Regions from separate parts of the Streptomyces sp. NPDC102259 genome, predicted to be linked through region 1. Evidence: riboswitches for the same ligand, from Rfam matches in the RefSeq annotation. Region 1 holds a riboswitch; each other region holds the start of a gene.

Region 1 (7,627 bases):
GAGCCAACGGCTCGGGATAGCGGGCCAGTTCGGCCGTCGTCACCGCGCCCGCGAGCCGGGCCACCTCGGCGGCGTCCCCGCTCTCGTCCGCGCGTACGCCGGTCTGCGCGGCCTTGAGGACGGCCACCGACCGCCCCGCCGCGAGCGCCGACGCGGCGACCGCGGCCGTCGTGACGGTCTTGCCGACTTCCGTGCCCGTCCCCGTGATCACCAGGATCGGCATGTTCATCCCTCCCGCGCCGCGGCGCACACCGCGCGCGCGATCCGTGCCACGTCCACGTCACCGGTGACGTACGGCGGCATCGTGTAGACCAGATCGCGGAACGGCCGCAGCCAGACGCCCTCGCGCACGGCGGCCCGGGTGGCGGCCGTCATGTCCACGGGGCGGTCGAGCTGGACGACGCCGATCGCGCCGAGGACCCGGACGTCCCGCACACCCGGGATCTCGGCAGCTTCCGCGAGACCCTCCCGCAGCCCCGCCTCGATCCGCTTGACCTCCGCGAGCCAGTCCTGACCGAGCAGCAGCTCGATCGAGGCGCAGGCGACGGCCGCGGCGAGCGGGTTGCCCATGAACGTCGGCCCATGGGCCAGGACCGGTACCTCGCCCCGCGAGATCCCGTCGGCCACCCGGGAGGTGCACAGCGTCGCGGCCATCGTCAGATAGCCGCCGGTCAACGCCTTGCCGACGCACATGACATCCGGCGTCACCGCGGCGTGCCCCGCCGCGAACAGCGCGCCCGTACGGCCGAACCCGGTCGCGATCTCGTCGAACACGAGCAGCACGTCGTGGGCGTCGCACGCCTCGCGCAGCACCCGCAGATACCCGGGGGAGTGGAACCGCATCCCGCCCGCGCCCTGCACCACCGGCTCCACGATGACCGCGGCCAGTTCGTCGGCGTGCCGCTCGATCGTCTCGCGCAGCAGGTCGGCGTACGCCTCCTCGAACTCCACCGGAGGCGCGTCCACGAAGACCTGTCGGGGCAGCACCCCGGTCCACAGGTCGTGCATCCCGCCCTCGGGGTCGCACACGGACATCGGCTGCCAGGTGTCGCCGTGGTAGCCGCCGCGCCAGGTCAGCAGGCGTCGCTTGGCCGGGCGGCCCAGCGAGCGCCAGTACTGGAGGCACATCTTCACCGCCACCTCGACCGACACCGAGCCGGAGTCGGCGAGGAAGACATGCTCCAGACCGTCGGGCGACATGTCGACAAGGAGCTTCGCCAGGCGTACGGCGGGCTCGTGGGTGAGCCCGCCGAACATCACATGACTCATCCGGCCCAGCTGCTCGCGCACGGCCTCGTTGAGCACCGGGTGGTTGTAGCCGTGGATCGCCGCCCACCAGGACGCCATGCCGTCGACCAGCTCACCCGAGCCGTCCGCCGGCCGTAGCCGTACCCCGCTCGCCGACTCCACGACGAGCGGTTCGACCCGGCCGGGCATCGGACCGTACGGATGCCACACGTGCCGCCGGTCGAGTTCCAGCAGCTCGGGCACCCCGAGCGGGGGCAGCTCAGGCATTGGGCGCGAGATCGGTACCGGCGCCACGGCGGCGTACGGCGACCAGGTCCGTACGGGCCTCGCCGACCGCCGCGGCCGGAGTCGGGGCCGACGCCGGTGTCGTCGACGCCGGGGCGGAGCCGCACACCCCGCCGCCCGCGTGCGAGCCGCATCCGGAGTCCTCGTGCGAGCCGCAGCCGCCCCCCTCGTGCGAGCCGCAGCCGCCCCCCTCGTGCGAGCCGCAGCCGCCGCCCGCCGTCGCCCGGTGCTCCGGCAGGGTGACCTGCTCCGCGCCCTCGACCTCGAAACCGGCGTCCGCGATCATCTCCAGGTCGGCCTTGCCGGCCTGGCCCTCGGTCGTGAGGTAGTCGCCCAGGAAGATCGAGTTGGCCAGGTGCAGGGCGAGCGGCTGCATCGTGCGCAGATGGACCTCACGACCGCCCGCGATGCGCACCTCGACGTCCGGGCAGACGAACCGCACCATCGCCAGGATGCGCAGGCAGCGCTGCGGGGTGAGGTTCCACTCCTTGGCGAGCGGGGTGCCCTCGACCGGGATGAGGAAGTTGACCGGCACGGAGTCCGGGTCCAGCTCCCGCAGCGAGAAGACGACGTCCACGAGGTCCTCGTCGGACTCGCCCATGCCGGCGATCAGGCCCGAGCACGCCGACAGGCCCGCCGCGTGCGCCTTCTGCACCGTGTCCACCCGGTCGGCGTACGTGTGCGTGGTCGTGATCTCCCCGTACGTGCCCTCGGAGGTGTTCAGGTTGTGGTTGTAGGCGTCCGCGCCCGCCTCGCGCAGCCGTTCGGCCTGGCCGTCGGAGAGCAGGCCCAGACAGGCGCAGACCTCGACGCCCTCGTTCTGGTCCTTGATCGCCTTGATGGTGCCGGCGACCCGGTCCACGTCACGGTCCGTCGGACCGCGCCCGGACGCCACCAGACAGACCCGTTTGGCCCCGCCCGCCAGCCCGGCCGCCGCCGCCTGCGAGGCCTCCTCCGGCTTGAGCCAGGTGTACTTCAGGATCCCGGCCGTCGAGCCGAGTCGCTGGGAGCAGTAGGAGCAGTCCTCGGGGCACAGCCCCGACTTGAGATTGACGAGGTAGTTGAGTTTCACCCGTCGCCCGAACCACTGCCGGCGCACCCGGCCGGCCGCGGCCACCACGTCCAGCACGTCGTCGTCGGAAGTGGCCAGCACGGCCAGAGCTTCCTCGCGGGTCGGCAGCTCGCGCCGAAGCCCCTTGTCCACCAGCGTGTTCAGCAGGTCCATGAGAGCCGATCCTGTCCTACGCACCCGCTCCGGGCCAAGGTAGGGATCACACAACACACCGGGTTCGACGTGTGGGTATTGCCACACCGTGGGTGGGCGGCCGGCCCGCTAGTGTCTGTCCGCTACCTACAAAAGCCCGGAGGACCCATGGCGTTCGGCTGGATCGACGAACAGGCGGAGCTGCGCCGCCGGGCCGGACTCGTACGGACGCTGCGGCCCCGCCCGGCCGACTCGCCGCTCCTCGACCTGGCGAGCAACGACTACCTGGGCCTCGCCCGCCATCCCGAGGTCACGGAGGGCGCCGCGGCGGCCGCCAGGACCTGGGGCGGCGGGGCGACCGGCTCCCGGCTCGTCACGGGCACCACCGAGCTGCACGCCGAGCTGGAGCGGGAGCTCGCGGAGCACTGCGGCTTCGAGGCGGCCCTCGTCTTCTCCTCCGGGTACGCGGCCAACCTGGCCGCGGTCACCGCGCTGGCCCCCCACGGCTCGCTCATCGTCTCCGACGCGGGCAACCACGCCTCGCTCATCGACGGCTGCCGGCTGGCCCGCGGCACGACCCAGGTCGTCGGGCACGCCGACCCGGACGCGGTGCGCAAGGCGCTCGGCACGCACGACGGCCCGGCCGTGGTCGTCTCCGACACGGTCTTCTCGGTCGACGGCGACGCCGCCCCGCTGGCCGCCCTGGCGGCCGCCTGCCGGGAGCACGGCGCCGGACTGGTCGTCGACGACGCCCACGGGCTCGGTGTGCTCGGGGACGGCGGGCAGGGCGCTCCCTACGCGGCGGGGCTGGCGGGCGCCGACGACGTCGTCGTCACGGTCACGCTGTCCAAGTCGCTGGGCAGCCAGGGCGGCGCCGTACTGGGGCCCGCGCGGGTGATCGAGCATCTGGTGAACGCGGCCCGGACGTTCATCTTCGACACCGGCCTGGCGCCGGCGGCGGCGGGCGCGGCGCTGGCGGCCCTCAGGCTGCTGCGCCGGGAGCCGCAGCGCGCGTCGCGCGCGCGTGCGGTGGCGGGCGAGCTGCACGCGCGCCTGACGGCCGCGGGTCTGGCAGCGGTGCGTCCGGACGCCGCGGTCGTCTCCGTGCGTGCGCCGTCCCCGGAGGGGGCCGTGCGCTGGGCGGCGGACTGCCGGTCGGCAGGCCTGGCCGTGGGCTGCTTCCGTCCTCCCTCCGTGCCCGACGGCATCTCGCGCCTCAGGCTGACCGCGCGTGCGGACCTCTCCGGGGCCGAGCTGGAACGCGCTGTACGGGTGATCGGCGAAACACGACCATGAGTCGGCGTGACACGGCCGTGGACCGCCTCTGACTACTGCGGTGCGGTCAGCGTGCCGGTGAGAACGCGGCCGTGAAGCCCGTCCAGCTCTCGGGGGAGAAGAGCAGGGCGGGTCCGGCCGGGTCCTTGGAGTCGCGTACGGCGAGCAGACCGGCCCAGGGGCCGGAGGCCGGCCGGGCGGTCTCCACGCAGTTGTTCGCTCCCGTGCTGTAGCTGCTGCGCAGCCACCGCACATCAGGGAGACGGTCGGGATCGGTACTGGAAGGTACGTTCCGCGGTGGTGCGGACATGGTGCCTCCTTACGCGCCGTCGGCTATCGCGGCGATGTAATCCGATGAGTCCCCGGGCGAAAGGGCGTGCGCCCGAAGGGCGTTGAAGGCCTCGGTGTAGGCCTGGAGGTCTTCTTTCCGTTCGAGATAGAGGCTACTCGTCAAGTGGTCGAGAACAACCACGTCCAGATCAGAAGTGCGCGAAAATGAGAAGATAACGAAAGGGCCGGTTACCCCGATATGCGCTCCGGCGGCGAACGGCAGTACCTGGAGCCGCACTTGGGGCAATCGGGCGGCTTCCACGAGCCGACCCAGCTGTCGCGCCATCACCTCGGGCCCGCCCACCTCCCGCCGCAGCACCGCCTCGTCCAGTACCGCGCACAGTTCCAGCGGCGGCTGCGCCCGCAGCACGTCCTGGCGGGCCAGCCGAACCTCCACCAGGGTGTCGAGCTGATCCTCGTCGCCCCCCTCCACGGCCGCCCTGGTCACCGCGCGTGCGTACTCGGGCGTCTGCAGCAGCCCCGGCACCACCGTCGTCTCCAGGGTGCGCATCGCGCTCGCCTGCGACTCCAGACTGATGAAGTCCCGGTAGGTGGGCGGCAGCACCCCGCGGTAGGCGTGCCACCAGTGGTCCCGGCCGCCACTGCCGTCGGCGCCGGCCAGCGCCAGCATCAGCTCCCGCAGTTGCTGATCCTCGACACCATAGGCGTCGAGGAGTAACCGCACATCGGCCGGTTTCGATCCACTGATACCGGTCTCTATACGGCTCACCTTGGACTGGTGCCAGCCCACGAGCCGGGCCGCCTCACCACTGGTGAGCCCGGCCTGGGCGCGCAGATTGCGCAGTTCGGCGCCCAGCTTTCGGCGGCGCACCGCGGGACCGTGCTGCATGGGTCCCTCCTTACTCCTATCGGGCCGACCAAATACGCTCTGCCGTCGCAGAGTTCACCGCATTGGGCGACAGATATATGCATATCTTGGTGGATCCCACCCGTGACCGGCGCGGTAATGGCAGTCTGGCGAAGAAGCACCAGTCCGGGACCGTACTCGAACCATCCGCACCGTGTCGGGCTCCCGGTCCCGTGGGAAAGGGACGACGTCGCCATGGCAGATCACCTGGAAGCATCCGTCACTCTGCCGAGCGATCCCGCCTCGGTCTCCACGGCCCGCGTCTTCGTGACCGGAGTCCTCGTGGAATGGGGCCTGCCCGCGGACGCGGAGACGGCCGACGCCATCCGGCTGATCGTCTCGGAACTCGCCACCAACGCCGTACAGCACACCTTCGGGCAGTCGCCCACCTTCACGGTGGGCCTGGTCCTCGAACGGGACGAACACCTGCGCGTGGGGGTCACCGACAGCCACCCGCGCTTCCCCAAACGACTGCCGGCCGCCGTCCAGCAGGACAACGGCCGAGGCATGGTGATCATTCGCTGGCTGACCGCTGAGTGCGGCGGCAAGCTGAGAGTGCGGCCCACCCGGGAGGGCGGCAAGACGGTCACCGTCGAGCTCCCGTGGGCCGTCCCGGCGGCGGAGCCGGTGGCCGGGGCTCTGACGGCTCCGGCGGAGGGTGAGCTCCCGGGGCGGTGAAGGCGCGTCAGGACGCCCCCACCGCCCCGGGAAAACCAGCCCGTGACCCTGAGAGGGCCCTAGCGGACCCGCCCGTACCAGACGCTCTTGGTCCAGATCTTCTGGAGCTTCACCACGTCGCCGGTCTTCGGCGAGTGCCAGATCTTGCCCTTACCCGCGTAGATCCCGACGTGGTACACGTTCGAGCCCGAGTGGAAGAACACGAGGTCGCCCGCCTTGCGGCTCGACGACGAGATGTGCTTCGTCTTGTTGTACTGCTGGGCCGCCGTCCGAGGCAGGCTCTTGCCCGCCTTCTTGAACGAGTACAGCGTGAGCCCGGAGCAGTCGAACCTCTTCGGTCCGGTGGCCCCGTACTTGTACGGAGCACCTTTCTTGGAGGCCGCGATCTGGAGCGCCTTCGTCGCCGGTGTGGCGGCCGCGGCGTCGGGGGCGAGCCCCGGGACCACGACCGAGCCGCCCACGGCGGCGATGGCGAAAGCCGAGGCCGTACCGGCCCGGGCCATGAGCGACGGGACACGATTGAGCGCAGTCATGCGCAACCCTTCGTCAGCCGCCTGTGAAGGATGACCTGTCGGATTCGGGCTGGCGAAGTTGCCCGGCCGCTGCTGCGGCTTCACCCCAAGGGCTGCTCGGTCCGGTCATGGCGTGACCGTTCCGGCGACCCGTCATGCTTGGGTCCTCCACTCCTGCCGATGCACTCCTGTCGACCGGTCATCCGGGAGGCGGCAGGACTCGGCGTCCGCCCGGACCGCCCCGCCGCTTGTGGCGGGGGCTTGTCGTCAGTCAGGGATCTTGGCTCACCGATGTCCGAAAATCCCAACGGAACCGGGGATTTGTGGGGTTACTCACCACTCACCCGTTCGGGTGAACACTCTGATGGACGATCAGGTGCCGGGCCGCCTCAGGGGCTCCCACCAGCGGTGACGCCTCCCGTTCCGCCCCAAGTGCGCCCTTTTGCGCAACCTCTGGGCGTCTGGGGGAACAGTAGACGTTCTGCCGAACGGGGGTACGCCTTCTGGGTCGTTTCGACTCCGGTCCGGTCGTCACGTCCTGGGCGTGCCGGGTCCGGACCGGGGTCGGCCGGTCGGCTCAACCGTCGGCGAGCGGGGGCAGCGTGACCCGCGCGGTGCGGCGCTCCCCGTCCAGGACGCGCAGCGCCCGCGCGAGCGTCGGCGCGTGCAGCTCGCTCTCGCCCCGCTGGTGCATCAGCGTCAGCGCGTCGCGCAGCGCGGTCGCCTTGGTCACCAGCGCCTGGGCGGCGCGCAGTCCGCGGTAGGTGTCGCCGTGGTGGGCGGGATTGATCCGGCCGAGCATGTCGACCACGTCGAGGTATCCGTCGATCAGCTCGGCCTCCGCGCGGGTCAGCGCGGGCAGCGGCGGCAGCTCGGGCACCATCGGCGGTCACCTCCCGCCGGGGGCGTCGGCCGAGGCCTTGCGGCCCGTGACGATCCCGTCCACCAGGCCGTACTCCAGGGCCTCCTGGGCGGTGAGGAAGGTGTCCCGCTCGATGTCCGCCGTCACCTGCTCCGGGGTCCGCCCGGTGTGCCGTACGAGCATCTCCTCCAGGCTCGCGCGGGTGCGGGCCAGTTCCTCGGCCTGGATGGCCAGATCGCTCGCCTGTCCCTGGAAGGGCTCGGGCAGGGACGGCTGGCGGATCGTCATCCGCGCGCCCGGCAGCGCGTACCGCTTGCCGGGCGTGCCCGCCGCCAGGAGCACCGCCGCGGTCGAGCCCGCCTGAC
Region 2 (7,627 bases), on a different contig from region 1:
GGAACACTGGTCTAGACAACCTGAACACTGAAGGGCAGCATCACATGGCTGAGCGCCGCGTCAACGTCGGCTGGGCCGAGGGCCTTCACGCCCGCCCCGCTTCCATCTTCGTCCGGGCCACCACGGCCGCAGGTATCCCGGTGACGATCGCCAAGGTCGACGGCAACCCCGTCAACGCGGCCTCCATGCTGGCCGTTCTCGGCCTGGGCGCCCAGGGCGGCGAGGAGATCGTCCTCGCCTCCGAGGCCGACGGCGCGGACGCGGCCCTCGACCGGCTGGCGAAGCTGGTCGCCGAGGGTCTCGAGGAGCTCCCCGAGACCGTCTGAGCGCGCAGCCCTCTGTGCGCCCGAGCCGACGCCGCTCTCGCGGACGCGGTCGCGCGTCGTCGGGGTTGCTCAATTGACGGTGGCGGTGTTCGTCACTTCTAAAGTGCCGTCCCGCTGACCCCGAAGGGCTCGTCCGAATTATCGGGCGAGCCCTTCGCATTTCCCCTTACGGGCAGCAGAAATAATCCCCCGCGAATTATCCCCCTCTTTGTATACGGCCCCCGTGTTAATGCCGCAGACCCGTCATGTTTACGGGAGGTTGCGAAGTCCTCACACGGTCGGCGCGCTCGGGGCCGCCGGAAAAGCGCAGCCGGTGCGCGGACGTCGCGCGCTCCGTGTGCAGCGCCGTGATCGCCCGCGCGCGCTCGCCGTCGCCGCGCGCCACCGCGTCCACGATCGCGCCGTGCTCCGCCCAGGACTCCACGGGGTTGGCCGGCGCCTCCACCGCGTACATCCAGGCGATCTTGTGGCGGAGCTGAGTGAGCATCGACGTCAGGGCATGGCTTCCGGAGGACTGGGCGAGGGTCTCGTGGAACCAGCTCCCCAGGGAGCGCAGATCCTCGCTGTTGCCCCGCCTGGCCCGCTCCTGGCCCAGCCGGACGAGTCCGCGCAGCACCTTCAGATGGGCCTCGGTGCGCCGCTGGGCGGCCCGGGAGGCGCCGAGCGGCTCCAGGAGCATGCGCATCTCCAGCAGGTCCGCCGCCTCCTGCTCGGTCGGCTCCGCGACGCACGCGCCCGCGTGCCGCCGCGTGACGACGAAGCCCTCGGCCTCCAGCGTGCGCAGCGCCTCGCGGACGGGGACGCGGGAAACGCCGTAGCGACGGGCGAGGAGTTCCTCGGTGAGGCGGCTGCCGCGCTCGTAGACACCCGCGACGATGTCGTCCCGAATGGCCGTGCACACCGAGTGCGCCGGAATACGCATGACGGACCTCCGCCTTAATCCCCGTGAAACGTCGACGATTGACGTGTGTTCCGTGACTCTATTGCAATCAGCGGGAATTTCCGATGGCGGGCCGGAATCCAGGGATATTTTTTGGACAGCAGGGTCTCGGAAACGGCGAAAGCCCCGGCCGGGAGGGCCGGGGCAAGACGATCTGTCGCCGAGGGTCGTCAGACGTTCACACCGTGGTTGCGGAGGTACGCGACCGGGTCGATGTCCGAGCCGTACTCCGCGGTGGTGCGGGCCTCGAAGTGCAGATGCGGGCCGGTGACGTTGCCGGTGGCGCCGGACAGGCCGATCCGCTCGCCCGGGGTGACCGTCTGGCCCACCGACACCGCGAGGGACGACAGGTGACCGTACTGGGTGTAGGTCCCGTCGTTCATCTTGATCACGATCTGGTTGCCGTAGGACCCGCCCCAGCCGGCCTCGACCACGGTGCCGGAGCCGACCGCGTGCACGGAGGTGCCGCTCGCGGCGTGGAAGTCGATGCCGGTGTGGCTGCCGGAGGACCACAGCGAGCTGCTGGCCTGGTAGCCGGTGGAGACGTAGGAACCGGTGATCGGCGACACGAAGGTGTTGAGGCGCTTGCGCTCGGCGTCGCGGGCGGCACGCACGCGTGCCTCGCGCTCCTCCACGGCCTTCTTCGCGGCGGCCTGGCGGGCGGCCTCCTCGAAGGCCGCGTGCTTCTGCACGGCGACCTGGTCGTCGATCTGCTCGGCGACGGACTCGCCGGCGGCGACGACGGGGATCAGCCCGGTCTGCTCGGGGGTGGGCTCGGCGGCGAAGGCCGGGGTGGAGGCGACGGTGGCCATGACACCGGTGGTGGTGAGCGCCGCGATGCCCGCAGCGCGGACGCTGGTGCGCTGCATCCGGCTGGGCCGACGGTGCTTGCCGGTGGCGCAGGTGAACGCCATGAAGTTGGGGGTGTCCTTTCCTTCCCTCTCGCCTACCGGGTTAGCTGACGGGTTCGGAGCAGGAAGGTCTCCTACGGACCCCCTCGCGTTCACGCGCGGGCGTCCGATTCACCCCAGGGACTTCACAAGTGGGTCCCCGGCTCCCCTGGCTCGCGCCATACGGGGACTCGGCGATGACTGTCCGGTGCCGCGGCTGCGGCGCACTGCCTGACGAACAGCCCGGATGACGCTAAGCGGCGCGGGTTTCAATCCTCAAACGGATCCCGGCTTTTGTAGCGCATCCCACAGGGCAGACAGGCAACCTCCGCATCAATTCGGACATGCGGAGGCCCTGGTGACGCTTTCGTCGACCAGGGCCCCCACACGCGTGTGCCGTTGCCGGGAACTACTCCGCGGACACGACCTTGACCTCGCCGATGCCGAGGGCCTCGACCGGCTCCTTGATCTGGGCCGCGTCGCCGACGAGGACGGTCACCAGCCGGTCCACCGGGAAGGCGTTCACGGCCGCCGCGGTGGCCTCCACCGTGCCGGTCGCGGCCAGCTGCCGGTACAGCGTGGCCTGGAAGTCGTCCGGCAGGTGCTGCTCGACCTGGTCGGCCAGCGTGTCGGCGACGGCCGCGGCGGTCTCGAACTTCAGCGGCGCCACACCGACCAGGTTCTGCACGGCGATGTCACGCTCGGCGTCGGTCAGCCCCTCGGCTGCGAGGGTGCGCAGCACCTTCCACAGATCGTCCAGAGCGGGACCGGTGTTCGGGGTGTCGATGGACCCGCTGATGGCGAGCATCGCGGCGCCCGAGCCGTCCGGGGCGGACCGCAGGACCTGCCCGAACGCGCGGACACCGTAGGTGTAGCCCTTCTCCTCGCGCAGGACGCGGTCCAGCCGGGAGGTGAGGGTGCCGCCGAGGCAGTACGTGCCGAGCACCTGCGCGGGCCACACACGGTCGTGCCGGTCGGCGCCGATCCGGCCGATCAGCAACTGCGTCTGGACGGCGCCGGGACGGTCCACGATGACGACCCGGCCGGTGTCGTCGGCGGTCACCGGCGGCACGGGCCGCGGCTCGGCCGAGGAGCCCGTCCAGGCGCCCAGGGTGTCGCCCAGAAGCGCCTCCAGGTCGACGCCGGTGAGGTCGCCGACGATCACGGCCGTGGCCGTGGCGGGACGGACGTGCTTCTCGTGGAAGGCGCGTACGGCCGCGGAGTCGATCTTCTCGACCGTCTCCGCGGTGCCCTGACGCGGGCGTGACATCCGCGCGGTGGCCGGGAACAGCTCCTTGGAGAGCTCCTTGGCGGCGCGCCGGGAGGGGTTGGCCAGCTCGTGCGGGATCTCGTCCAGGCGGTTGCGGACGAGGCGCTCGACCTCGCTGTCGGCGAAGGCCGGGGCCCTGAGGGCGTCGGCGAGCAGACCGAGGCCCTTGGGCAGGCGCGAGGCCGGCACTTCGAGGCTCAGCCGGACACCGGGGTGATCCGCGTGCGCGTCCAGGGTGGCGCCGCAGCGCTCCAGTTCGGCGGCGAACTCCTCGGCGGAGTGCTTGTCGGTGCCCTCGGAGAAGGCGCGCGCCATGATCGTGCCGACGCCGTCGAGGCCGGCCGGCTCGGCGTCCAGGGGCGCGTCGAGGAGGATCTCGACGGCGACGACCTGCTGGCCGGGACGGTGGCAGTGCAGCACGGTCAGGCCGTTGGCCAGCGCGGTGCGCTCGGGCGCCGGGAACGCCCACGGCTTGGCCTCGCCCGCCCGGGGCTGGGGGTGGAAGTCCATCGTGGCGAGCTCGGTCACCGGGCCGCCTCCTCGTTCTCGTCCTGGTCGGCGGGGGCTTCGGCGGCGGTCGGCTCGTAGACGAGCACCGCGCGGTTGTCGGGGCGCAGGCGGGCCTTGGCGACCTCCCGCACCTCCTCCGGCGTGACGTCCAGCACGCGCTGGACGGCGGTGAGGGCGAGCTGCGGGTCACCGAACAGGACGGCGAACCGGCACAGTTCGTCGGCGCGGCCGGCGACCGTGCCGAGCCGGTCGAGCCACTCGCGCTCCAACTGCGCCTGGGCCCGCTCCATTTCCTCGGCCGTGGGGCCCTCCTCGGCGAACCGGGCGAGCTCCTCGTCGATGGCGGCCTCGATGACGGGCACCTCGACGTCGCCGGACGTCTTGACGTCCAGCCAGCCCAGGGAGGGCGCTCCGGCGAGCCGCAGCAGGCCGAAGCCGGCCGCGACGGCCGTACGGTCGCGGCGCACCAGCCGGTTGTAGAGGCGGGAGGACTCGCCGCCGCCGAGGACGGTGAGCGCCAGGTCGCCGGCGTCGCACGCACGCGTGCCGTCCTCGGGCAGCCGGTAGGCGGCCATCAGCGCACGGGCCGGCACCTCCTCCTCGACGACCTCGCGCAGCTGCTCGCCGATGACGTCGGGCAGGCCGCCGTCACGGGGCGCGGGCTTGCCGTCGTGGCCGGGGATGGAGCCGAAGTACTTCTCGACCCAGGCGAGGGTCTGCTCCGGGTCGATGTCGCCGACCACGGAGAGGACCGCGTTGTTGGGCGCGTAGTACGTGCGGAAGAACGCGCGCGCGTCCTCCAGGGTCGCCGCGTCCAGGTCGGCCATCGAGCCGATCGGCGTGTGGTGGTAGGGGTGGCCGTCCGGGTAGGCGAGGGCCGTCAGCTTCTCGAAGGCCGTGCCGTAGGGGACGTTGTCGTAGCGCTGACGGCGCTCGTTCTTGACGACGTCGCGCTGGTTCTCCATCGACTCGTCGTCCAGCGCGGTGAGCAGCGAGCCCATGCGGTCGGCCTCCAGCCAGAGGGCGAGCTCCAGCTGGTGGGTGGGCATGGTCTCGAAGTAGTTCGTGCGCTCGAAACTGGTGGTGCCGTTGAGCGAGCCGCCGGCCCCCTGGACCAGCTCGAAGTGGCCATTGCCCTTGACCTGGCCCGAGCCCTGGAACATCAGGTGCTCGAAAAGGTGAGCAAGACCCGTACGCCCCTTGACTTCGTGGCGTGAACCGACGTCGTACCAGAGGCACACCGCCGCGACGGGGGTCAGGTGGTCCTCCGAGAGCACCACGCGCAGGCCGTTGGCCAGACGGTGCTCGGTCGCTGTCAGGCCCCCGGAGCCTGCCTGGGCTGTGGCCGTGTGACCCATGGGCATGTACGTCCCTTCCGATCGCGGACGCGGTCGTCGAAACCGCGGTTTTCCTGCCGGTCCTGCCACTGTATGCAAGCGTGCGGACGGTCCGCGAAGTTCCCGGGCGACATACGCCGAGAGCGAGATCGCGTAGCCTGCGGGCAGCCGTGGAGGAGATGCCTCTGCGTTCGGGCCGGACTGCCGACGCCAGGTCCTCGCCCGCGCTGTCAGTGCCACGGTCCACAATGGTCCGCGTCAGATCCCGTATCACGCCCCAGCAAGGAGCCGGCAGCGATGGCCCGCCGCAGCACGAAGACCCCGCCGCCCGACGACTCGTACGAGGAGCGGATCCTCGACATCGACGTCGTCGACGAGATGCAGGGCTCCTTTCTCGAGTACGCGTACTCGGTCATCTACTCCCGCGCCCTGCCGGACGCCCGTGACGGCCTCAAGCCGGTGCACCGCCGCATCGTCTACCAGATGAACGAGATGGGCCTGCGCCCGGAGCGCGGCTATGTGAAGTGCGCCCGGGTCGTCGGCGAGGTCATGGGCAAGCTGCACCCGCACGGCGACGCGTCGATCTACGACGCGCTGGTGCGGATGGCCCAGCCCTTCTCCATGCGGCTCCCGCTGGTCGACGGCCACGGCAACTTCGGTTCGCTGGGCAACGACGACCCGCCGGCCGCCATGCGGTACACCGAGTGCCGCCAGGCCGCGGCGACGAGCCTGATGACGGAGTCGATCGACGAGGACACGGTCGACTTCACGCCCAACTACGACGGCCAGGAGCAGGAGCCGGTCGCGCTGCCCGCCGCCTTCCCGAACCTCCTGGTCAACGGCGCGTCCGGGATCGCGGTCGGCATGGCCACGAACATGCCGCCGCACAATCTGGGCGAGGTCATCGCGGCCGCCCGCCATCTGATCCGCTTTCCCGGCGCGGATCTGGACGCCCTGATGAAGTACGTTCCGGGCCCCGACCTGCCCACCGGCGGCCGGATCGTCGGCCTCTCCGGCATCCGGGACGCCTACGAGAACGGCCGCGGCACGTTCAAGATCCGCGCCACGGTCTCGGTGGAGACCGTCACGGCCCGCCGCAAGGGTCTGGTCATCACCGAACTGCCCTTCGCCGTCGGGCCCGAGAAGGTCATCGCCAAGATCAAGGACCTGGTCGGCTCGAAGAAGATCCAGGGCATCGCCGACGTCAAGGACCTCACCGACCGCGCGCACGGTCTGCGCCTGGTCATCGAGATCAAGAACGGCTTCGTGCCGGAGGCCGTCCTGGAGCAGCTGTACAAGCTGACCCCGATGGAGGAGTCCTTCGGCATCAACAACGTGGCGCTGGTCGACGGCCAGCCGCTCACGCTGGGCCTCAAGGAGCTCCTCGAGGTCTACCTCGACCACCGCTTCACCGTGGTGCGCCGCCGCAGCGAGTTCCGCCGCACCAAGCGCCGTGACCGGCTGCACCTGGTGGAAGGCCTGCTGACGGCGCTCGTCGACATCGACGAGGTCATCCGCCTGATCCGCTCCAGCGACAACAGCGCGGAGGCGAAGCAGCGCCTGATGGAGCGCTTCTCGCTGTCGGAGATCCAGACCCAGTACATCCTGGACACCCCGCTGCGCCGGCTCACCAGGTTCGACCGCATCGAGCTGGAGGCGGAGAAGGAGAGGCTCAACGAGGAGATCGCCGAGCTGACCCGGATCCTGGACTCGGACGCGGAGCTGCGCAAGCTGGTCTCGGCCGAACTGGCCTCGGTGGCGAAGAAGTTCGGCACCGAGCGCCGTACGGTCCTGCTGGAGTCGTCGGGTACCACGGCCACCGCCGTGCCCCTCCAGGTCGCGGACGACCCGTGCCGTGTCCTGCTGTCCTCCACGGGCCTGCTGGCCCGCACGGCGAACGGCGAGCCCTTCACGCGGGACGCCGAGGACGCCGACGACGAGGGCGGCAAGCGCACCAAGCACGATGTGATCGTCTCGGCGGTGCACGCCACCGCGCGCGGGGAGATCGGCGCGGTCACCTCCTCGGGCCGTCTGCTGCGGATCAACGTCGTCGACCTGCCGCAGCTCCCGGACACGGCCTCGGCGCCGAACCTGTCGGGCGGTGCCCCGCTGGCGGAGTTCGTCTCCCTGGAGGGCGACGAGACGGTGGTGTGCCTGACCACGCTCGACGAGTCGTCCCCGGGCCTGGCCATCGGCACGGCACAGGGCGTCGTCAAGCGGGTCGTGCCCGACTACCCGACCAACAAGGACGAGCTGGAGGTCATCACCCTCCGGGACGGCGACCGGATCGTCGGTGCCGTCGAACTGCGGACCGGCGAGGAGGACCTGGTCTTCATCGCCGACGACGCCCAGCT
Region 3 (7,627 bases), on a different contig from region 1:
CGCCAGCAGGACGAGCGCGCCGGCCGCGATCACGTCCACCCGGCCCGGGTGCATCGCCGGATACGCGGCGCGCTGTGCGTGGGTGGCCTCGAGGAGGTCGCCGCTGATGCTCCTGACCCGGTCGACGCCGATCCGCGCGTGGTGGATCTTCGTGGAGTCGTACGCGTCCAGGCCCAGGGCGATCGCCGCGACCGTCGTCACCGAGCCGGCCAGGCCGACCAGGGTGTGCGCCTCGCGCAGCGGGACCGTCCGCTCGGCGAGGTCGAGAGCGGCCTCGATGTCGGCGCGCATCGCCGCGATCTGCCCGGCGGTGGGCGGGTCGGTGACCTTCCCGTCCACGACCAGGTGGCGCTCCGTCATCCGTACGCAGCCCACGTCGACGGAGCGCGCGGCGCGGACCCGGTCGTCGCCGACCACGAACTCGGTCGAGCCGCCGCCGATGTCCACCACCAGGAAGGGCTTGGCCAGGTCGGCACGCCCCTTCAGTTCCTTCGTGGCGCCGTTGAAGGAGAACTCGGCCTCCTGGTCGCCGGTGATGACCTCGGGCTCGACGCCGAGGATGTCCAGCACCCCGCGCACGAACTCGTCCCGGTTCTCCGCGTCCCGGGAGGCGGAGGTGGCGACGAAGCGCAGCCGCTGCGCGCCGTACTCCTTGATGGCGGCCGCGTACTCCCGGCAGGCCGCGAAGGTCCGCTCCAGCGCCTCGGGGGCGAGCCGTCCGGTGCGGTCGACGCCCTGCCCGAGGCGGACGATCGTCATCCGGCGGTCCAGGTCGACCAGCTCACCGGTCTCCGGGTCGGCGTCGGCGACGAGCAGGCGGATCGAGTTCGTACCGCAGTCGACGGCGGCGACGCGGGTCACCGGGCATCCCCCCCGACCGGCTTGAAGGCGAAGTGTCCCGAGCCGTCCTGCGACGTCTCCACCTGCCACCCTTCGCCGGACGGCGGCTGGGACCGCGTCACGCACGTGCCCTTGCGCCACCACTGCGGAAGCATCTCCAGGGCCTCGTCGCCGAGCGGGTTCACGCCCGGGCCGGCGGCCAGGGAGTGCGCGACGAGCACGTGCAGGCACTTCACACGGTCCGGCATGCCGCCCGCGCTGGGGAAGTTCTTCAGTTCCTCGATCTCGTCCCGGCGCCGGATGTAGTCCTCGTGCGCGGCACGGTAGGCGGCGGCCAGTTCCGGGTCGGTCCGCAGCCGCTCCGTCATCTCCTTCATCACGCCGTTCGCCTCGAGCGTGCCGATGGCCGAGTTGGCCTTCGGGCACGTCAGGTAGTACAGCGTCGGGAAGGGGGTGCCGTCGGGCAGGCGGGGGGCCGTCTCCACGACGTCCGGCTCGCCGCACGGGCAGCGGTGCGCGATCGCGCGCAGACCGCGCGGCGGCCGTCCGAGCTGCTGCTTGAAGGCCTCGACGTCCGCGTCGGTGGGCTCGGTGCGCGGGGTGGTCGGCGGGGGCGTTTCCATGCCTGTCTTTCTATCGGTCAGTTCACTGGTCGGAGGCGTCGGACTTGTCGACGCCGTCCCAGACGTTCGAGTACCAGGGGCGGTCGGTCGCCCCGAGGTCGGCGCGGGACTGCTTGGCCGCGTCCGGATCGATCACGACGAACCCGGTCTCCCCCGGCAGCACGTAGTGCAGCCGCTGCCGGATCTGCTGCTCGGCGTAGGCGTCGTCCTGCCAGCGCGCCTTGAGGTCGCGCAACTGCTCGACGCGTTCTGCTGCCTGCTGCTTCTCCCGTTCCAGATCGGCGATCTCGGCACGCTGGGAGACGTACTGACGCATCGGATAGGCCAGGGCCACGATCAGCGTGCACAGGACGAGCGCGAGGAGCGCGGCGCGGCCGGTGAGCCGGGAGCGGCGGGCCTGGCGCTTGGTCTGGGAGCGGTAGACCCGGGCCGCGGTCTGCTCGCCGAGCAGCTTGATCCTGGTCGCGGTGGAGAAACGGTCCCGGTCCTTCACGGCCACTGCTTCCCGCCTCCCGTCTCACACGTGCGTACGTCCCCGCACACGGTACGGGACCGGGTACGGGGACGTACGTACGACTGGCGGAGCCTTGACCCGGTTCGGGTCAGCGGCGTCGGCCTGTGCTCAGCCCTTGAAGCGCGGGAAGGCGCTGCGGCCGGCGTACACCGCGGCGTCGTCGAGGATCTCCTCGATGCGCAGCAGCTGGTTGTACTTGGCGACGCGGTCCGAGCGGGCCGGGGCGCCGGTCTTGATCTGACCGCAGTTCACCGCGACCGCGAGGTCGGCGATGGTGACGTCCTCGGTCTCGCCGGAGCGGTGGGACATCATGCACTTGAAGCCGTTGCGCTGGGCCATCTCGACGGCGTCCAGGGTCTCGGTCAGCGAACCGATCTGGTTGACCTTGACGAGCAGGGCGTTGGCGGAGCCCTCCTCGATGCCGCGGGCCAGACGCTCGGGGTTGGTGACGAAGAGGTCGTCGCCGACGATCTGGACCTTGTCGCCCAGTTTGTCGGTGATGACCTTCCAGCCGGCCCAGTCGTCCTCGTACAGCGGGTCCTCGATGGAGACGAGCGGGTACGCGGAGACGAGCTCCTCGTAGTACTCGGTCATCTCGGCGGCCGAGCGGGACTTGCCCTCGAACTCGTACTTGCCGTCCTTGTAGAACTCGGACGCGGCGACGTCGAGCGCGAGCGCGATCTGCTCGCCGGGGATGTAGCCGGCCTGCTTGATGGCCTCGATGATGAGGTCGAGGGCGGCGCGGTTGGACTCCAGGTTCGGGGCGAAGCCGCCCTCGTCGCCGAGGCCGGTGGACAGACCCTTGGTCTTCAGCACCTTCTTGAGAGTGTGGTAGACCTCGGCGCCCCAGCGCAGGGCCTCGGAGAAGGACTCCGCGCCGATCGGGGCGATCATGAACTCCTGGATGTCCACGTTGGAGTCGGCGTGCGAGCCGCCGTTCAGGATGTTCATCATCGGCACCGGCAGCAGGTGCGCGTTGGGGCCGCCCAGGTAGCGGAACAGCGGCAGGTCGCTGGCCTCGGAGGCGGCGTGCGCGACGGCGAGCGAGACGCCGAGGATGGCGTTGGCGCCGAGCGAGCCCTTGTTGTCGGTGGCGTCCAGGTCGAACATGGCCTGGTCGATCAGGCGCTGCTCGGTGGCGTCGTAGCCGACGAGCTCCGGGCCGATCTGCTCGATGACGGCGAGGACGGCCTTCTCGACACCCTTGCCGTGGTAGCGGTTCGGGTCACCGTCGCGGAGCTCGATGGCCTCGAAGGCACCGGTGGAGGCGCCGGACGGAACGGCGGCACGACCCGTGCTGCCGTCGTCGAGGCCGACCTCGACCTCGACCGTGGGGTTGCCTCGGGAGTCCAGGATTTCCCGGGCTACGACGACGTCGATGGACGGCACGAGCATCTCCTTCTTGGGATGTGACGCTGGTTGTGCGGGGCCCAGGGGCCTTGATGAGCCCTGGCTGGGCCTTGCGACTAGAGCCTAACCGCCCCGGGGCCGTCGGCAGCCGACCGACCGTCCCGTGGACAGACAGACCGTACCTATTGTTTCCGCCCGGAACAAAGGGGGTGGCCGAGAAAGGTCGACAGGAAGTGACGAACGGGCAAAGAGAAACCCCGCTCCGGTGCGTACGGGGGAACACGCACCGGAGCGGGGAGCCCGTGGGGACGGGGGGTGACCCTCACGAGGTCTTCAGTGTGCCGACCTCGGATGTGAGGGCGCTGTGGCTTCTCTTGGGGCCAGGTGTCACTTCAGGTGCAGCTGCTGGCCCGGGTAGATGAGGTCCGCGTCGACGACGATGTCCTTGTTCAGCTCGAACAGCTTCGCCCAGCCGCCCTTGACCTTGTGCTTCTCGGCGATGGAGCTGAGGGTGTCGCCCTTGACGACCTTGTACTCGCCGTCACCCTTCTTGACCTTCTTGCCGGTCGGGGTGGTGACCGTCTTGGAGGCGGCAGGGCGGTCGGTCGAGCGGGAGGCGCTCTGCTCCTCGGTGGAGCGGCTGCTGGTGCTGCCGCTGTTCGACGAGCTGGAGGAACCGGAGGAGCTGGACGAGCCGGAGCTCGAGGAGCCGGCGCTGCTGCCGTTGTAGGCGGCGCCGGACAGGCCGGTGCCGCAGACCGGCCAGGCACCCTTGCCCTGGCCCGCGAGGACCTTCTCGCCGATGGCTATCTGCTGGGACTTGGAGGCCTGGTCGGCGGTGGAGGCGTAGGCGGTGCCGCCGTACGCGGCCCAGGTGGACGCCGAGAACTGGAGGCCGCCGTAGTAGCCGTTGCCGGTGTTGATGGACCAGTTGCCGCCGGCCTCGCACTGGGCGACCGCGTCCCACTCGGAGGCGGTGGCGGCGGAGGCACTGCCGGCCGCCATGAGCGGGGCGGCGATGGCGACACCGGTGACGCCGGCGAGCGCGGCGACGCGGGTCGCCTTGGACGGGCGGCGGTGCTTGCCCTTGGCGGAAAACAGCATGGTGGATCCCCTCACCGACGCCTGCGAGGTGAGCTGTCGGGTTCGGGCCGTGTGAGTTGCCCGGCCACGTCCTCGCCCGCCGGAGCGCTGCTCCGTGGGAGGTGTGGCTTCACCCCGAGCCGTTCCGGTCAACCGACCGGCGCGGCACTTACCTTGGGTCCCCCGCTCCTGCCTACGGCGCTTGCGCGACGACTGTTCCCGGTTCGTCGCTGGCAGGATTCGGCGTTGCGACGGCCGGGGCTCGGGTTGCCGAGTGGCCTCGACCGTAGACACGCGATCGGCTGAATTTCAAAGACGATCAGGGCTTCTGAGACTCATCCCACACTTTCACCAAAAGGGACATTCGGTGTGAAGTGTGACGTGAACTCCCGCTGTTTTTCTTGGGCTTTGCGCCCTATTCCACCCCTGTGTCGAGGGTCTGACCGGCGGCGATGTCGCTCGGGTCGGCGCCGATGAGGCCCCTGTTCTCGGCATAGAGGGCGCGCCATCCGCCGTCGAGGCCAAGGGAGTCGGCGATGGACGCAAGGGAGTCGCCCTCCTGGACGACATAGGTGGCCGCGGCGTGCCGGCCGGCGGAGGCGGTGGTGGTGCCGTCCACGCCGGCGTCGGTCGCGCTCTTGGCCGTCGCCTCGTCGGCGGTGGTGCCACGGTGGCGGCCGGAGCCGAGGGAGCCGGTGTCGACGAGGCTCCAAGAGCCCTCATCCTGGCCGGAATTGTCTGAGTCATCCGCTTCTGGGGTCGCCGTGGGCGAGCCGTCGCCCGCCGATCCCTCACCCCGGCCGCCGGAACCGCCGGTCGAGCCGGAGCCATCCGTGGCAGCGGAGGAAGAGGACGAAGGGGAGGAAGCGGACGCCGAGGGCGAACCGGAAGAATCAGCGGACGAGCCGGATGAGTCGGACGATCCGGTCGAGGAGTCGCCGCTCGTCGAGGAACCCGAGGATCCGGACAAGCCCCGGGACAGGTCGGACAATCCGGAAGATCCAGAGGAGTCGGACGAGTCGGACGAGTCGTCCGCCACGCCGGTGTCCACGTTCAGCGCGCCGTTCTCCTGGGTGAGCCCGGAGGTCAGCCCACAGGTGCCCCACGCGCCGATCCCGTCGGCCGCGAGCACCTTCTGCGCCACGGCGATCTGCTGGCTGCGGCTGGCCAGGTCGGGGCTCGTCGCGTAGTCGAGGCCGCCGTACGCCTCCCAGTCCTTCTGGGTGAGGCTCAGGCCGCCGTACTCCCCGCCGCCCTCGTCGGCGCTCCATGAGCCGCCGGTCTCGCACTGCGCCACCTTGTCCCACACCGTGCCGTCGGCCGCGCTCGCGCCGGAGGCGGCGAGCAGCGGAATGGCGATGGCGGAGCCCGTCACTCCGGCCGCGACAAGGAGGGCCGGGGCCTGGCGGGGGCGACGGTGACGACCGTTCCCGGAGAGCATGCGAGGGGCCTTTCTCTGGACAGCACTGACCGGCGCGGCGGGTGAGACCGATGCTCCGCGCTGACGAGTGAACGTATCGGCAGACGATCACTTGTCACAAGTTAATGCCGCGCAGATCACGTGAAGATCACAGACTTGAGTGTTGGTCACCTTTGCTCCGCCGAACGGTCACACTCCGGCTGACGTCCGGTCAGACATGGACCGCTTATGAGCCGGAATGCACCGGAGTGAACTCGACCGGCAACGTCCGCAGTCCGCGCATGATGAGCCCGCCGCGCCACCTCAACTCGGCCGGATCCGCGGCCAGTCGAAGGTCGGGCAGCCGGGTCAGGAGGGTGGCGAGCGCGGTCTGGCCCTCCAGCCGGGCCAGCGGGGCGCCCAGGCAGTAGTGGATGCCATGTCCGTAGCCGAGGTGCTGATTGTCACGGCGGGACAGGTCGAGGGTGTCGGGGTCCGAGAAGCGCGCCGGGTCACGGTCGGCGGCCGCCAGCACCACGAGGACGGGGTCGCCCGGCGCGATGTCCTGCCCGCCGACGCTCAGCGGCTCGGTCGCGAACCGCCAGGTGGCGAGTTCCACGGGGCCGTCGTAGCGCAGGAGTTCCTCGACGCCGGTTTCCAGCAGGCCGCGGTCGCCGTCCTCCTCGGTGAGCGACCGCTGGAGGCGTCCGCGCTGCTCAGGGTGGGTGAGGAGGGCGTAGGTGCCGTTGCCGATGAGATTGACGGTCGTCTCGAAGCCGGCGAACAGCAGGATGAAGGCCATGGCGGCGGCCTCGTTCTCGGTGAGGTGCTCGCCGTGGTCCGAGGCGCGGATCAGACCGGAGATGAGGTCCTCGCCGGGAGCCGGGTCCGCGGGGAGCTCCGCGCGCTTGCGGTGGATGAGCTCCAGCAGGTAGCCGCGCATCTTCTTCACCGACCGCGCGACCCCGCCCCTCGGACCCCCGCCGTGCCGGATCATCATCCCCGCCCAGTCGCGGAAGTCGTCCTGGTCCTCGCGGGGCACGCCCAGGAGGTCGCAGATCGCGTAGATGGGGAGAGGAAAGGCGAAGTCGTGGATGAGGTCGGCCGTGCCCTCGGCGGCGAACCGGTCGATGAGCTGATCCGTCAGCTCCTGGACGCGGGGCGCGAACTCGGCGACCCGGCGGGGCGTGAAGGCCTTGCTGACGAGCCGTCGCAGCCGGGTGTGGTCCGGCGGGTCGATGTTGAGCAGATGCGTCATCAGCTCGGCCTTGCGCTCACCGGGGATGCCGGTCTTGCCCTTGGCATGCGCCGGTTCGTCATGATGCGCCGGGTTCTTGGAGAGCCGCTGGTCGGCGAGGGCCTGTTTCGCGTCGGCGTACCGGGTGACCAGCCAGGCCTCGACACCGCTGGGCAACACGGTGCGGTGCACGGGCGCGTTCTCGCGCAGCCAGGCGTAGGCGGGGTACGGGTCGGTCGCGAACTCCCAGGTGAAGAGTTCGGGAGCGGTGCTGTCTGGCTCGGGCTGCTCGGTCACCCCTTGACCGTAGCGGTGTCCTCGCCGCGCTCCGCGAGGGCCTTGCCCGCGCCGGGGTGCCCCCTGTCGGCGGCCTTGCGGCCCCCTCGTCGCCGTCGGCTGCGGCGGCGCGGGCCGGCATACCTCGGCGGCTTCGTCCTCGTGGCTCGGCGGATCAGGAACTCACCGTATTAACCATCGACCCCCTCGACACCGCGGATCGCGTCCCGGTACGCCCTGGCCGCGGCGCGCAGTGCCGCCTCCGGGTCGACGCCCTCCGATTCGGCTCGTGCCGCCAGGGCGAG

The links. Region 1 has a riboswitch for cyclic di-AMP ahead of ACIRPU_RS05505 (C40 family peptidase). Riboswitches for the same ligand answer to the same signal wherever they lie in the genome.
Positions count from the first base shown of each region.
Region 2: another riboswitch for cyclic di-AMP. It lies ahead of ACIRPU_RS09265 (M23 family metallopeptidase); the one in region 1 lies ahead of ACIRPU_RS05505 (C40 family peptidase).
Region 3: another riboswitch for cyclic di-AMP. It lies ahead of ACIRPU_RS27740 (transglycosylase family protein); the one in region 1 lies ahead of ACIRPU_RS05505 (C40 family peptidase).

Region 1 is NZ_JBIWMA010000002.1:196,444-204,070, forward strand. Features, by position in the region: gene bioD (dethiobiotin synthase) at 1-223, opposite strand, end outside; gene ACIRPU_RS05475 (adenosylmethionine--8-amino-7-oxononanoate transaminase) at 226-1,515, opposite strand; gene bioB (biotin synthase BioB) at 1,508-2,758, opposite strand; gene ACIRPU_RS05485 (8-amino-7-oxononanoate synthase) at 2,906-4,033, shown strand; gene ACIRPU_RS05490 (DUF397 domain-containing protein) at 4,080-4,322, opposite strand; gene ACIRPU_RS05495 (helix-turn-helix transcriptional regulator) at 4,332-5,192, opposite strand; gene ACIRPU_RS05500 (ATP-binding protein) at 5,406-5,888, shown strand; gene ACIRPU_RS05505 (C40 family peptidase) at 5,948-6,421, opposite strand; cyclic di-AMP (ydaO/yuaA leader) riboswitch at 6,425-6,636, opposite strand; gene ACIRPU_RS05510 (hypothetical protein) at 6,978-7,283, opposite strand; gene ACIRPU_RS05515 (ATP-dependent Clp protease proteolytic subunit) at 7,290-7,627, opposite strand, start outside.
Region 2 is NZ_JBIWMA010000003.1:124,762-132,388, reverse strand. Features, by position in the region: gene ACIRPU_RS09275 (HPr family phosphocarrier protein) at 45-326, shown strand; gene ACIRPU_RS09270 (GntR family transcriptional regulator) at 553-1,248, opposite strand; gene ACIRPU_RS09265 (M23 family metallopeptidase) at 1,437-2,180, opposite strand; cyclic di-AMP (ydaO/yuaA leader) riboswitch at 2,195-2,363, opposite strand; gene ACIRPU_RS09260 (M16 family metallopeptidase) at 2,566-3,954, opposite strand; gene ACIRPU_RS09255 (pitrilysin family protein) at 3,951-5,300, opposite strand; gene ACIRPU_RS09250 (DNA topoisomerase (ATP-hydrolyzing) subunit A) at 5,571-7,627, shown strand, end outside.
Region 3 is NZ_JBIWMA010000013.1:184,406-192,032, reverse strand. Features, by position in the region: gene ACIRPU_RS27760 (exopolyphosphatase) at 1-861, opposite strand, end outside; gene ACIRPU_RS27755 (DUF501 domain-containing protein) at 858-1,463, opposite strand; gene ACIRPU_RS27750 (septum formation initiator family protein) at 1,486-1,962, opposite strand; gene eno (phosphopyruvate hydratase) at 2,086-3,372, opposite strand; gene ACIRPU_RS27740 (transglycosylase family protein) at 3,715-4,431, opposite strand; cyclic di-AMP (ydaO/yuaA leader) riboswitch at 4,435-4,621, opposite strand; gene ACIRPU_RS27735 (transglycosylase family protein) at 4,826-5,851, opposite strand; gene ACIRPU_RS27730 (cytochrome P450) at 6,057-7,343, opposite strand; gene ACIRPU_RS27725 (nucleoside triphosphate pyrophosphohydrolase) at 7,514-7,627, opposite strand, start outside.